3 regions of the Methylobacterium aquaticum genome follow, and region 2 is predicted to be linked to each of the others. Evidence: riboswitches for the same ligand, from Rfam matches in the RefSeq annotation. Region 2 holds a riboswitch; each other region holds the start of a gene.
What was found. A riboswitch is a leader RNA that binds a small molecule or an ion and turns the genes downstream of it on or off. The one in region 2 is predicted to bind thiamine pyrophosphate.

Region 1 (4,110 bases), 2.8 Mb from region 2:
TTGAGCAGGGTGGTCTTGCCGCAGCCGCTGCGGCCGAGCAGGCAGTGGATCGCCCCGCGGGGGATCGCCCAGTCGACGCCCGCCACGGTCTCGGCTTCGTCGCCGGGGAAGCGGTAGCGGACGCCGTCGAGGGCGAGATGGGCGTCAATCGGCATAGGGCGCAAAGCCTTCCGCCGCGGCCTCGGCGCCGGCCTCGATTTCCGTCATCGTCACGAGGTCGAGCAGGCTGAAGCGGCCGTCATGGTGCCAGCCGGCCTCCGGCGCGGTCATGCGGCCGATGGCCGAGATCCGGGTGACGCCGATGCCGGCCAGGTCGTCGGCGAGCGCCATGAGCCGCGCCGGGGCGGCGGCGATCCCGGCGGTCTGGAGATGGACGCGATGGGGCGCGACCAGGGCCGGCACCTCCGCCAGATCGTCGACCGCGACGACCGCCACGCTGCGGTTGAGGCCCGACGGGCTCAAAGCCACCGCGGCATCGAGCAGGACGACGCTCCACGGATCGGCGGGATCGCCGAGCAGCGTCGCACCCCCATCGAGGGCCCGCATCTCGTGGGCGCTGCGCCAGGCCGCGATGGCTGCCCCCTCGCCCGGGTCGAGCCGCCGGCGCGGATGGCGGCTCGCGACAGCGGCGAGTTCGTGGGCGAGGTGGCGGGCGAATTCGTGCGGCGCGACCGAGCCGCCGCGCTCGACGAACAGCATCTGCGGCGCGTAGCAGCCCTGCTGCTCGTAGCGGACGACATCCTGGGCGGCGAGGCGGGCGAGCGGCCCGGCGCGCCGGCTGTCCAGGGCCTCCCGGGCGATCATGGCAAAGCCGATGCGGTGGCCGTGGGGCAGGAACCGGGTGGTGACCGGGACTTTCGCGCGGAGCGCCGCCAGGGTGTCGTTGCCGCCATACGCCATGACGCACTCGGCTTGGGTGAGGAACACCGCCTCCGACCCGCCTTCTCCGCCCTTCCACCAAGTGATGGCGAGGCATTCGCCGAGTTCCGCATCGGCCTCGGCGATCAGTTGCGCGAACCAGCCGGCGGTCAGCGGCTCGGCGGAGGCGAGCTTGCCGACCGTGCCGGCCTTGACCAGCAATCCCGAGACGAGGCTCCACAGCGGCAGGGCCGGGACGTTGCCGGCCCAGACATGCAGCAGCAGGTCCGGCCCCCGCGCCCGCACCAGCCCGCCCTTCACCGCCGGCTGGAAGCCGTCGAGCACGCCCGGATTGGAAAAATCCTCGGCGAGGAAGCGCAGCAGCTGCGGCCGCCGGAAGGTCTTCAGATAGCTCGTCAGGCCGAGCCGCACCGTCTCGCGGTCGTAGCCGGTGACGACCGGCAGCAGCGCCTCGGCCTTGCGGCGCAGCGGATGGGTCCGGTCAAGCAGGCAGGCGCTCGCCCGGTCGATCGCCGCGACGATCCGGCCCGTCTCCATCCGCCGCAAGGTCTCGCGGGCGCGGGTGCGGACATGGCGGCACAGGGCCTCGGCCTGATCCCCGGTCAGGTCCGGCAGCGCCACCGCGACGGTCTCGCCCCAGGCCCGATGCTCGACGACGCGCCGGCCGATCGATTCGGGGCCGAGCCCCGGCAGGTATCCGGCCTCCTCGAGCGGGCTCATCCCTGCGCGGCGGCCAGGAACTCGGCCACCGCGACCGAGCAGCCGCGCGACGCCGATCCCTCGACCCGGCCGAGCAGCCGGAAGCCGCCCGGTACGATCACGCCGGCATCCTCGGTGAGGATCGCCGAGACGGAATTGAAGTGAGCGAGATCGTGGTGGACCAGCACGCCGGTCTCGCCCTCGGGGACATCGATGCCGGTGAGCGGATCGACGACGCGGCTGCGGATCCAGTGCGGGCCGGACTTCACCGGCGGACAGATTGCGTTGCCGTCGTCGTAGAACTGGGTACTCAGCTCGGTCATGCCGTACATGTTGAGGCAGGAATCGCGCGGCACGCCGAAGCTTGCCGAGAGCCCGTCATAGAAGGCGTCCGGCTCGATCTCACGCGACTGGCCCTTGAAGCCGCCGGTATCGAACAGGAAGCTTCCCGGCGGCAGGGCGAAGCGGCGGCCTCGCTCCTTCAGCGCGTCCATCACCGGCACGAAGGCGTAGGTGGCTCCCAGAAGGGCATAGGGCTCGCCCGAGGCTTCGGCCTGCGCCAAAGCCGCCAGCAGCGCATCGAGGTCGAGGCCGTTCGGCCCGACGAAGACCGCGCTGTCCGACGTGCCGAAATGGTCCTTGGCCAGCGCCAGGTAATGGGCCAGCGAGGAGTTCGGCAAAGCCGCCTCGTCCGGAAACAGGATTCCCATCCGGATCCTGTCCCGCCCGCGCATGATCCGGGCGGCGAAACCCGCCAGCATCGAGGCGTCGTAGACCGCGAGCGTCGGGTGATAGCTGCGGCCGCGCCCGCTCCCGGTCGTGCCGCTCGTCATGAACACCCGCGCGGCCGCGTCGGGCGGACGGCAGCTCAAGGTCAGGTCCTTGAACGCCTTGATCGGTACCGCCGGGATGTCGCGCCAGCGCCGCACGGCGAGCGGCGTGCGCCCGCGCTGTTGCGCGAAGCGGCGATACGGCGCGTTATGGGTGAACTGATAGGCGAAGAGCCGCAGCGCCAGCGCCTCGAACTCCGCCTCGCTCGCGCCCGGCTGTCCGATGAAGTCGAGCAGGGCCTCGACGATCTCCGCTTGCGACATCACGGCCACCTCGCGCCCATTCCGGGCGAAGGCCAGACCGAGCGGAGATCATGCGCGAAAAGACGGAGCGATCGGCCCCAGGCCGCGCCGGTCCCGCATCCCTACGCCGGCATGACCCGGATCAGGTTCATAGGGTCACCGCGGTGCCCGGACGGGTCCGGACCGGCGGAATCTCAGCCTCCTCGCGAGGCTCCCCTGGGAGCGGGGAAGAGTGGGGGTGTGGGGGCGGGTGTCAAGTTGCGATGCGACCCAGGCGCCAGGGCGATCCCTCGCGGCCACGCCGCCCTCCTGGGGTCGGCGTCTGGATCCTGAAGATCGCAAACCACCCCGTCATTCCGGGCTCCGCTGCACGGCTCCGGAATGACGAGGGGAATGTCGAGGCGGCCGATTCGATCGAACGGGCTTTCAGGCCGGGTCGCGAATCGGGGGAACGGAGGGATGGGCCCGCCGGTCAGCCGCCGATATTGTAGGCCGCCAGCGCCGCCATGTTGACGATGTCGGAATCGGTCGCGCCGAGCGGGACGATCTGCACCGCCTTGTCGAGGCCGACGATCAGCGGCCCGAGCACCTGGGCGCCGCCGAGTTCCTGCAGCATCTTGGTGGAGATCGCCGCCGAGTGGAAGGCCGGCATCACCAGCACGTTGGCCGGCTGCTTGAGGCGGCTGAACGGGTACTGGGCGAGCAGGTCCTTGTTCAGCGCGACATCGGCCGACATCTCGCCGTCATACTCGAAATCGACCCGCATCCCGTCGAGGATGCGCACCGCCTCCTGCACCTTCTCGGCGCGCTCGGCCTTGGGGAAGCCGAAGGTCGAGAACGACAGCATCGCCACCCGCGGCTCGTAGCCGAGGCGCCGCGCCACGCCCGCCGCCTCAATGGCGATGCCGGCGAGTTCCTCGGCACTCGGCATCTCGTGGATCGCGGTGTCGGCCACCAGCACCACCCGGCCGCGGGCGAGGCAGAGCGAGACGCCGATCACCCGGTGGCCGGGCTTGTGGTCGATGACCCGGCGCACGTCCTCGAGCGCGATCGAGTAGTTGCGGGTGGTGCCGGTCACCATCGCGTCGGCGTCGCCGAGGGCCACCATCGAGGCGGCGAAGTGGTTGCGGTCCTGGTTGATCAGGCGCTGGCAGTCGCGGAACAGGTAGCCCTTGCGCTGCATCCTCGCGTAGAGGAACTGCGCGTAGACGCTGTTGCGGTCGGACTTCGCGGCGTTGTGGATCTCGATGTTGTCGCGGCCGGCGAGATCGATGCCGGCGGCCTCGGCATTGGCCATCACCCGGTCCTCGCGGCCGACCAGGATCGCGGTGCCGAGACCCTGGTTGACGAAGGAGATCGCGGCGCGGATCACCACCTCCTCCTCGCCCTCGGCGAAGACGACGCGCTTGGGGTACTTGCGCACCCGCTCGAACACCCGGTTCAGCGTGCCGGCGACGGG
Region 2 (4,110 bases):
CGCGGCCGCCCCGGGTGCGAGGGCGCCGCCGTCGCCGGCGATGAGCGGCAGCGCCGCCGCCACCGGAACGTGGGCCCAGAGCAGGCCGACCAGGATGCGGGCGTAGGAGCGGCGGAAGTCGTCGGCGTCGGTCATCATCGGGCAGGGCTCGGTGACGGAGAGGAATCGTCGTATCGGTCGGGTCCCGGGCCGCAGCCGCCGGCGACGACGGGATCGAGCACCAGCCACGCCCCGGCGCCGTAGAGGCGCCCGACGAAGCCCGCCTCGCTCGACCGGGCCACGACCAGGCCGGCCGCGCCGGCCCGCACCAGCGTGCCGCCCGCCGCCGTCACGATCGCGGCCGCCTCGGCAATGCCGCCGCCGGGCCGGCCGAGTACCGCCACCGCCTCGGAGCGCGGGACGGCGACGACGAGCAGTGGCGCCAGCAGCAGAAGCACCAGGCCGGTACTGTCCCGGAGGCGAAAACGCGCTTCCATCTGGGTCCGCCCCGGTTCCCTGACCTTGGCGGAATTTGTCGTGGAATCGCTGATGATCGGTAAAGACTGGGGATGATTGATCCGCCGCCCACCCGGATAACCGTAAGTCAAACGAGGCCAAGACAGCGAAACGGCGCCCCCTCGCGGGAGCGCCGTCGTCGAGCCCGACCGGGAGCCGCCGGGGTCAGACCGTGCGGGCGGAGGCCAGCGGCGGGGTCGCGGCGGGGCGCTCCTCGCCGACGAGGTGGCAGGCGGCGGGCCGGCGGAACAGGAACCGGGCCGGGGTATGGCGGACCAGCCGCTCGATCCCGAGGGGCACGGCCACCGCGGCCAGGGTCACGAGGAGCGATACGAGGCCGACATCCGTGATGACCCCGCTCTTCACCAGCACAATGCGCAGGGCCGCCATCGGCAGGAAGAAGGCGAGGTAGATCACGATCGAGCGCTCGCCGCAGGCCCGGAGCATCGCCGTGACCGGACCGCCGGCCCGGGTCAGCAACGCCGCCGCGCACACGATGGCGAGCGCGCCGGCCGCCCCAGCACCAGGCTCACGCCGGGCAGGCTCGCGAGGTTCGGGTGGGAGGGGAAGCCGGACGGCGTGACGACGAGGACGCCCTCGACCAGGGCCCAGGCGGCGAGCCCGAGGAGCGCGAGGCCGCTCCGCGCCCGCACCCTGTCGGCGAGGGCGAAGATCCGGGCCGCGAACAGGTAGCCGGCGACGAAGTAGACGAAGCGATCGCAGAACTCGTCGATCAGGGTCGAGCCGGTATGGATAGGCGCCAGTTGCAGCAGGGCGGCGCCGATCAGCAGCACCGGGCCGGGCACCCGGCGCAGCAGCTTCACGGCGATGGAGAACACCGCCAGCAGGTAGATGAACCAGAGGGTCGAGTACGGCTCGATCAGGCCGTGGGCGAGATGGGCGAGGAACGCCCCCGGGCCCGCCCCCTCGGTGATCTGGCCGTACTTCACCGCCGACTGGAGTACCATCCACAGCAGGTAGAAATAGGCGAAGTGGACGATGCGCCGGTCGGAGAAGAGCCGCCAGTCGCGATCGACGACGCGGCCAACGAACAGGCCCGACAGGAGGAAGAAGTCGGGGATCCGGAACGGTTTGGCGAACTCGACGACGTGGTGCATGAAGCCCTCGCCCCCCATCGCCTCGCCGACTCCGAGGGTGGAGTGCATCATCACCACCAGGATGATGCAGATGCCCTTGGCGACGTCGACCCAGGCGAGGCGCCCCGCCTCCGGCGCGGCGCGCGGGCGCAGCGGCGGGCTGACTGGATCGTCCGGCCGGACCGAGAGGGCGGGTTCGGTGTTGGGGCGGGCGGACATCGGGCGTCTCCACGAGGATGCCCCGAGCCTCGCAGGCAGACGTAAAGATCGGAGCCGGGGCGGCCGGTCGAATCGTGCGGAAATCGGCCAGGATGGATTCACCATCCCGCCGACGACTACGGCCGCCCTATCGAAAGCTCCGCCTGGTCTCCCGCCGCGTCCGGGTCATCCGCGTCGCGGTGTGGAAATCGTCCGGCTTGCCGCGGACCCAGGCGAGGAAGCGGGCGATCTCCGGCTCGGCCCGCAGGCTCTCGACGTCGCTGAGCCGGCGCGCCAGCTCGGCCTCGCTGTGGCGGGCATGGATCGCCGAGTGGCAGATCTGGTGCAGCTGCACCGTCTCGCCATGGGTACCGCCCTTCAGCTTCGGCGTCAGATGGTGCCGGCTCTGGCGGGCACCGGGCGGGATCGGCCGCTCGCAGAGCGGGCAGATCACGACCTTCGGGGTCGTGTAGGCATGGGTGGAGGGGTCGTCGTCGCGCCAGAGCCGATCACGGCGTCCCAAGGCAGGCTCCTGAAAGACGGGGACATCTCACGGTATCTGGGGCGCCGGGCGGGCGGGGGACAAGGCGGCGCGACCATCGGCGCGACGGCCTGGATGCCGCAGCGTTCCGCGACCCGCGATTGACAAACCCGACCCGTCGCCGGACAGTGGCGCCGTTACCGAGGGGAGCCCCCGCCGACAGGGGCTGAGATTGGACGATCGTGCGTCCTGACCCTTGAACCTGATCCGGTTCGTACCGGCGGAGGGACGGGAACCTGCCATGATCGACGTGACCCGTGCGTCCTCGCGCCCCGAGGCCGGATCGTCTCCCCGGGAGAGATCCATGAACGCACCGATCCTCGCCAAAGACCTTCCGCACAGCGTCACCACCGGGCCGATCACCGGCTCGGCGAAGGCCTATGCGTCGCCGAGGGACCGCTCCGACTTGCGGATTCCCTATCGGGAGATCGTCCTGACCGATCCGGGCGAGGCGCCCGTGCGGGTCTACGATCCCTCCGGCCCCTATACCGAGACGGGCGCCCGCATCGACCTGCGAGCCGGCCTGCCGGAGATCCGCGCCCCCTGGATCGAGACCCGCGGCTATGCGGCGGTCGCGCCCCGGGCGGTGAGGCCGGAGGATAACGGCTTCGTGCCCGAGGACAGACTGGTGGCGCCGTGCCCGGCCGCCCGCACCGTGCGCCGGGGCGAGGCCGGCCAACCCGTGACCCAGTACGAGTTCGCGCGGGCCGGGATCGTCACCGAGGAGATGATCTACGTCGCCCACCGCGAGAACCTGTGCCGCGAGGCGATGCTGGCCGGCGCCGAGGGCAAGCTCGCCGACGGCGAGAGCTTCGGCGCGGCGATCCCGCCCTTCATCACCCCCGACTTCGTGCGCGAGGAGGTGGCGCGCGGGCGGGCGATCATCCCGGCCAACATCAATCACACCGAGTTGGAGCCGATGGCGATCGGCCGCAACTTCCTCGTCAAGATCAACGCCAATATCGGCAACTCGGCCGTCACCTCCTCGGCCGCCGACGAGGTCGAGAAGATGGTCTGGGCGATCCGCTGGGGCGCCGACACCGTCATGGACCTCTCGACGGGCCGCAACATCCACAACATCCGCGGCTGGATCCTGCGCAACGCGCCGGTCCCGATCGGCACGGTGCCGATCTACCAGGCGCTGGAGAAGGTCGGCGGCGATCCGCTCAAGCTCGACTGGGCGGTGTTCAAGGACACGCTGATCGAGCAGGCCGAGCAGGGGGTGGATTACTTCACCATCCATGCCGGCGTGCGCCTCGCCCACGTGCCGCTCACCGCACGGCGGGTCACCGGCATCGTCTCGCGCGGCGGCTCGATCATGGCGCGCTGGTGCCTCGCCGGGCACCGGGAATCGTTCCTCTACGAGCGCTTCGAGGAGATCTGCGACATCTGCCGCGCGTACGACGTCTCGTTCTCGCTCGGCGACGGCCTGCGCCCGGGCTCGATCGCGGATGCCAACGACGCGGCGCAGTTCGCCGAGCTGGAGACCCTGGGCGCACTCACCAAGATCGCCCACGCCAAGGGCTGCCAGGTGATGATCGAGGGCCCCGGCCACGTGCCGATGCACAAGATCAAGGTCAACATGGACAAGCAGCTCAGGGAGTGCGGCGAGGCGCCGTTCTACACGTTGGGCCCGCTCACCACCGACGTGGCGCCGGGCTACGACCACATCACGTCCGGCATCGGCGCGGCGATGATCGGCTGGTACGGCACCGCGATGCTCTGCTACGTCACCCCGAAGGAGCATCTCGGCCTGCCGAACCGCGACGACGTGAAGAC
Region 3 (4,110 bases), 3.3 Mb from region 2:
GATCGTCCGGACCTCGCGCCAGATGCTGCACGAGATCGGCCGCGAGCCGACCCCGGAGGAGCTGGCCGAGAAGCTGGCGATGCCGCTGGAGAAAGTGCGCAAGGTCCTCAAGATCGCCAAGGAGCCGATCTCCCTCGAAACCCCGATCGGCGACGAGGAGGATTCCCACCTCGGCGACTTCATCGAGGACAAGAACGTCGTCCTGCCGATCGACGCGGCGATCCAGTCGAACCTGCGCGAGACCACCACCCGGGTGCTGGCCTCGCTCACCCCCCGCGAGGAGCGGGTGCTGCGCATGCGCTTCGGCATCGGCATGAACACCGACCACACCCTCGAGGAGGTCGGGCAACAGTTCTCGGTGACCCGCGAGCGCATCCGCCAGATCGAAGCCAAGGCCCTGCGCAAGCTCAAGCACCCGAGCCGGTCCAGGAAGCTGCGGAGCTTCCTCGACAACTGAGCTTCGACATTCGATCGGACGAGAAGGCCCGGGAGGCGACCGCCCCCGGGCCTTCTTCGTTACGGCATCGGCGCCACGATCCGCGCCACGGCGCGGCGCACCAGCGGCAGGACGAGCAGCAGGGTCGGGAAGGCGACGAGCCAGGAGAAGCCCCAGGCCCGCGGCCAGTGCCACAGCGCCTCGGGGGTCGGCCCGAGGGTGAGCAGGGTCGCGAGACCTGAGACGATGCAGGTCATCATCACCGACAGGAGGAACGCGGTGACGAGCGGTGCGGCGGAAGCCGGCAGGCGACGGAATGAGGTTAAGGACAGCATGGCACGTCTTTCGGAACGGGCGGTCCGGCCCGGACGAGGCATTGCGCACCGCCCGGCGAAAATCCACCCGGGGAGTGCGTTGCTTGACGTGAGACGCTTACGGCCGGCCGAGACACGGGCCCGGCGACGGATTCGTCCCTAGCAGGCGCAGGGTCAAATGCCAAGCCGGCGGGCCAGTCGCCCCCGGCCAAGCCTTGCCGACCCGCCCGGCAGCGCCCATGTCATCAGCCATGTCCGACCAGCCTTGCCCCGCCCCCGCTCCGACGCCCACGGCCGCGGCGGATGGATCGGAGGCGAGCGACATCCCGATCGGCCTGTTTCGCGATTGCGTGGCGCTCCGCGACTGGCTGCTCAGCGAGGGCGCGCGGCTGCCGGAATCCGGCGATCTGCTGGCCGGCATGGCCGAGCGGCTGAACGCACTCGGCGTGCCGGTCGACCGGGCCACCACCGCCATCGACGCGCTGCACTCGGACTATTCCGGCGTCGGCCGGTTCTGGACCCGGGAGGACGGCGTCAGCTTCCGCCTCTTCCCGCATGGCGAGGTCACCGAGCAGGCGCTGGCCCGCAGCCCCTTCGCCCATGTCTACGGCACCGGCGAGTGGCTGATCCTCGACCTGCGCGAGACCCCGGACGATCGCTACAGCATCATTCCGGAATTGAAGGCGGCGGGGTACACCCATTACATCACCGTACCGCTGTTCTTCACCAACGGCACCAAGAACGGCGTCACCTTCGCGACCCGGGATCCGCGCGGGTTCGGCGACGACGACCTCGCCATCCTGCGCTTCATCATCCCGACCCTGTCGGCGGTGATGGAGATGCGCGGCCTCAACGCCCGTCTCGACCACGTGCTCAGGGTCTATGTCGGCGACGGGCCGCACCAGGCGATCCTGGCCGGCTTCATCCGCCGCGGCCAGGTCGAGCGGATCCGCTCGGCGATCCTGTTCGCCGACATGCGCGGCTACACCCACCTCACCGACGCGCTCACCCCGGAGGCCTCGGTGGAATTGCTGAACACCTATTTCGACTGCCTGGTGCCGCCGATCGAGAGCGAGGGCGGCGAGGTGCTGAAATACATGGGCGACGGCCTGCTCGCGATCTTTCGCGAGAGCGGCGACGATCTCGGCGGCGCGGCGCAGGGCGCGCTCTCGGCGGCGCAGGCCGCGCTCCGCCGGGTCGACGAGGCCAACCGCGCCGGGCGATTCCCCACCCGCATCGAGATCGGCATCGCGCTCCATCACGGCGAGGCGGCCTACGGCAATGTCGGCTCCGGCGCGCGCCTCGATTTCACGGTGATCGGCCGCGACGTGAACCTCGCCAGTCGCCTGGCCAAGCTCAACAAGGTCCTGTCCGAGCCGCTCCTGATGTCGAAGCCCTTCGTCGACTTCCTGTGGGGCGACCCCGAACTGCTCGGCACCCATCCCCTCGACGGCATCGCCGAGGAGATGGCGATCTATCGTCCGGGCAAAGGCGGTTGACCGAAGGCGGTTGACGAAGGCGAGCCGGCTCGCCACATTCCGGCCGTTCCAGGGAGATCCCCGGCAAGGGGCTGAGACACCGCTGGACCAAGAGCCTTCGGCTTTTCGGTCGGCGCGGAAATCCTTCGAACCTGATCCGGCTCATACCGGCGTAGGGATTGGACAGGGTCCGCCAGGATCCGAGCGCGCATCATCCGGCAATCGGGCGCCGTCCACTCTCTTCGGGCCACCGTGGAGACGAGGGTGCACGCGCAGACGATCGGACGGCGAGGCGGACCGTCCGAGATCCCAGACAGAGACCGCTTGCCGGAGCGCGCCGAAGGTCCGGTCGATGCGGCGGTGATCGGCGCCGGGCTGATCGGCCTGTCGATCGCGTGGCGCCTGGCGCGGGCCGGTCTCGCCGTCGCGGTGATCGAGCGCGGACGAGCCGGCGACGGCGCGAGTCTCGCCGCCACCGGCATGCTGGCGGCGGCCGCCGAGCACGAGCCCGGGGGCGAGGCCCTGTCGCCGCTCTGCCTCGAGAGCCAGCGCCTCTGGCACCGGTTTCGCGACGAACTCGAAGCCGAATCCGGCCTCACCATCGATTACCGCCGCGAGGGTACCCTCGTGATCGCGCTCGGCCGCGACGAGGTCGAGCGCCTGCGCTTCCGCCACGAGCTGCAGCGCCGCGATCATCTCGCCGTCGAGTGGCTGTCCGGACCGGCGGTGCGCGCCCGCGAGCCCGGCCTGCGCCCCACCGTCACCGCGGGCCTGTTCTGCCCCGACGACCACCAGGTCGATCCGGCCCGGGTGATGGCGGCCCTGCGCTTGGCCTTCCGCGCGGCCGGCGGCCGGCTGATCGAGGAGACCGCCGTCACCGCGCTCACCCGCGAGGCCGGCCGGGTCACCGGCATCGAGACCACGGCGGGCACGGTGCGGGCCGGCACGGTGGTGCTGGCCTCCGGCGCCTGGGCCGGGGAGGGGAACCTGGTGCCGGACCTCGCGCTCCCGGTGCGCCCGTTGAAGGGCCAGTCGATGGCGCTCCAGATGACGCCGCGCAGCGGCTCCCTCTCGCACGTGGTCTGGACCGAGCAGGTCCACATGGCCCCGAAGGGCGACGGCTCGCTCATCGTCGGCGCCACCGTGGAGGAGACGGGCTTCGATCCCCACCTCACCGCCGGCGGCGTCTTCGCCCTGCTGGAGGGCGCCCGGCGCGCCTTGCCGGGGGTGGAGGAGATGCGGGTGTCGGGGGTCTGGAGCGGCTTTCGCCCGACCTCCGACGACGACGCCCCGATCCTCGGCGAGGCCCTGCCCGGCCTCGTGCTGGCCGCCGGCCATCACCGCAACGGCTACCTGCTGGCGCCCGTCACCGCCGAAGCCGTCTCCACCCTGATCCTGCGCGGCGAGACGCTGCCGGTGGCCGCGCCCTTTGGCCTGTCCCGGTTCGCCCGTGTTTCCGGAGTCCCCGCATGAAGCTCCTCGTCAACGGCGAGCCCCGCGAGAGCGAGGCCGCCACCCTCGACGCCCTTTGGCGCGCCGAGACCGCCGACCTCGACTTGAGCGGCCCGCAAGGCTTCGCCATCGCGCTGAACGGCGCGGTGGTGCGCCAGCGCGACTGGGCCGGCACGGCGCTCGAGGAGGGCGACCGCGTCGAGATCGTGCGGGCGATGCAGGGAGGGTAGCGGTTGCGAGATCGTGCGATGGGGTCGCGCTGCATCACCGGTGCTTTCTTCATCCCACCCTCGACCTCATCCTGAGGTGTCAGTCGATCGAAGATCGACTGACCTCGAAGGAGGGCTCCAGCTGGCTCGGAGATTTCTGGAGCCCTCCTTCGAGGCCGCTACGCGGCACCTCAGGATGAGGTGGTGGGTCGGAGATCAGG

Region 1: linked by a shared signal. The riboswitch ahead of F1D61_RS28550 (hypothetical protein) and the one ahead of thiC (phosphomethylpyrimidine synthase ThiC) in region 2 are both predicted to bind thiamine pyrophosphate.
Region 3: linked by a shared signal. The riboswitch ahead of thiO (glycine oxidase ThiO) and the one ahead of thiC (phosphomethylpyrimidine synthase ThiC) in region 2 are both predicted to bind thiamine pyrophosphate.

What each region holds. Positions count from the first base shown of each region.
Region 1 is NZ_CP043627.1:6,199,376-6,203,485, reverse strand. It holds gene F1D61_RS28560 (ABC transporter ATP-binding protein) at 1-155, opposite strand, end outside; gene F1D61_RS28555 (acyl-CoA reductase) at 145-1,599, opposite strand; gene F1D61_RS28550 (hypothetical protein) at 1,596-2,672, opposite strand; TPP riboswitch at 2,769-2,871, opposite strand; gene F1D61_RS28545 (NADP-dependent malic enzyme) at 3,124-4,110, opposite strand, start outside.
Region 2 is NZ_CP043627.1:3,355,343-3,359,452, reverse strand. It holds gene F1D61_RS34820 (methyl-accepting chemotaxis protein) at 1-138, opposite strand, end outside; gene F1D61_RS15250 (hypothetical protein) at 135-476, opposite strand; partial or broken gene F1D61_RS15245 (acyltransferase family protein) at 661-1,745, opposite strand; gene F1D61_RS15240 (restriction endonuclease) at 1,939-2,313, opposite strand; TPP riboswitch at 2,465-2,577, shown strand; gene thiC (phosphomethylpyrimidine synthase ThiC) at 2,636-4,110, shown strand, end outside.
Region 3 is NZ_CP043627.1:27,849-31,958, forward strand. It holds gene rpoD (RNA polymerase sigma factor RpoD) at 1-457, shown strand, start outside; gene F1D61_RS00160 (DUF2798 domain-containing protein) at 517-771, opposite strand; gene F1D61_RS00165 (adenylate/guanylate cyclase domain-containing protein) at 1,002-2,249, shown strand; TPP riboswitch at 2,291-2,425, shown strand; gene thiO (glycine oxidase ThiO) at 2,493-3,701, shown strand; gene thiS (sulfur carrier protein ThiS) at 3,698-3,910, shown strand.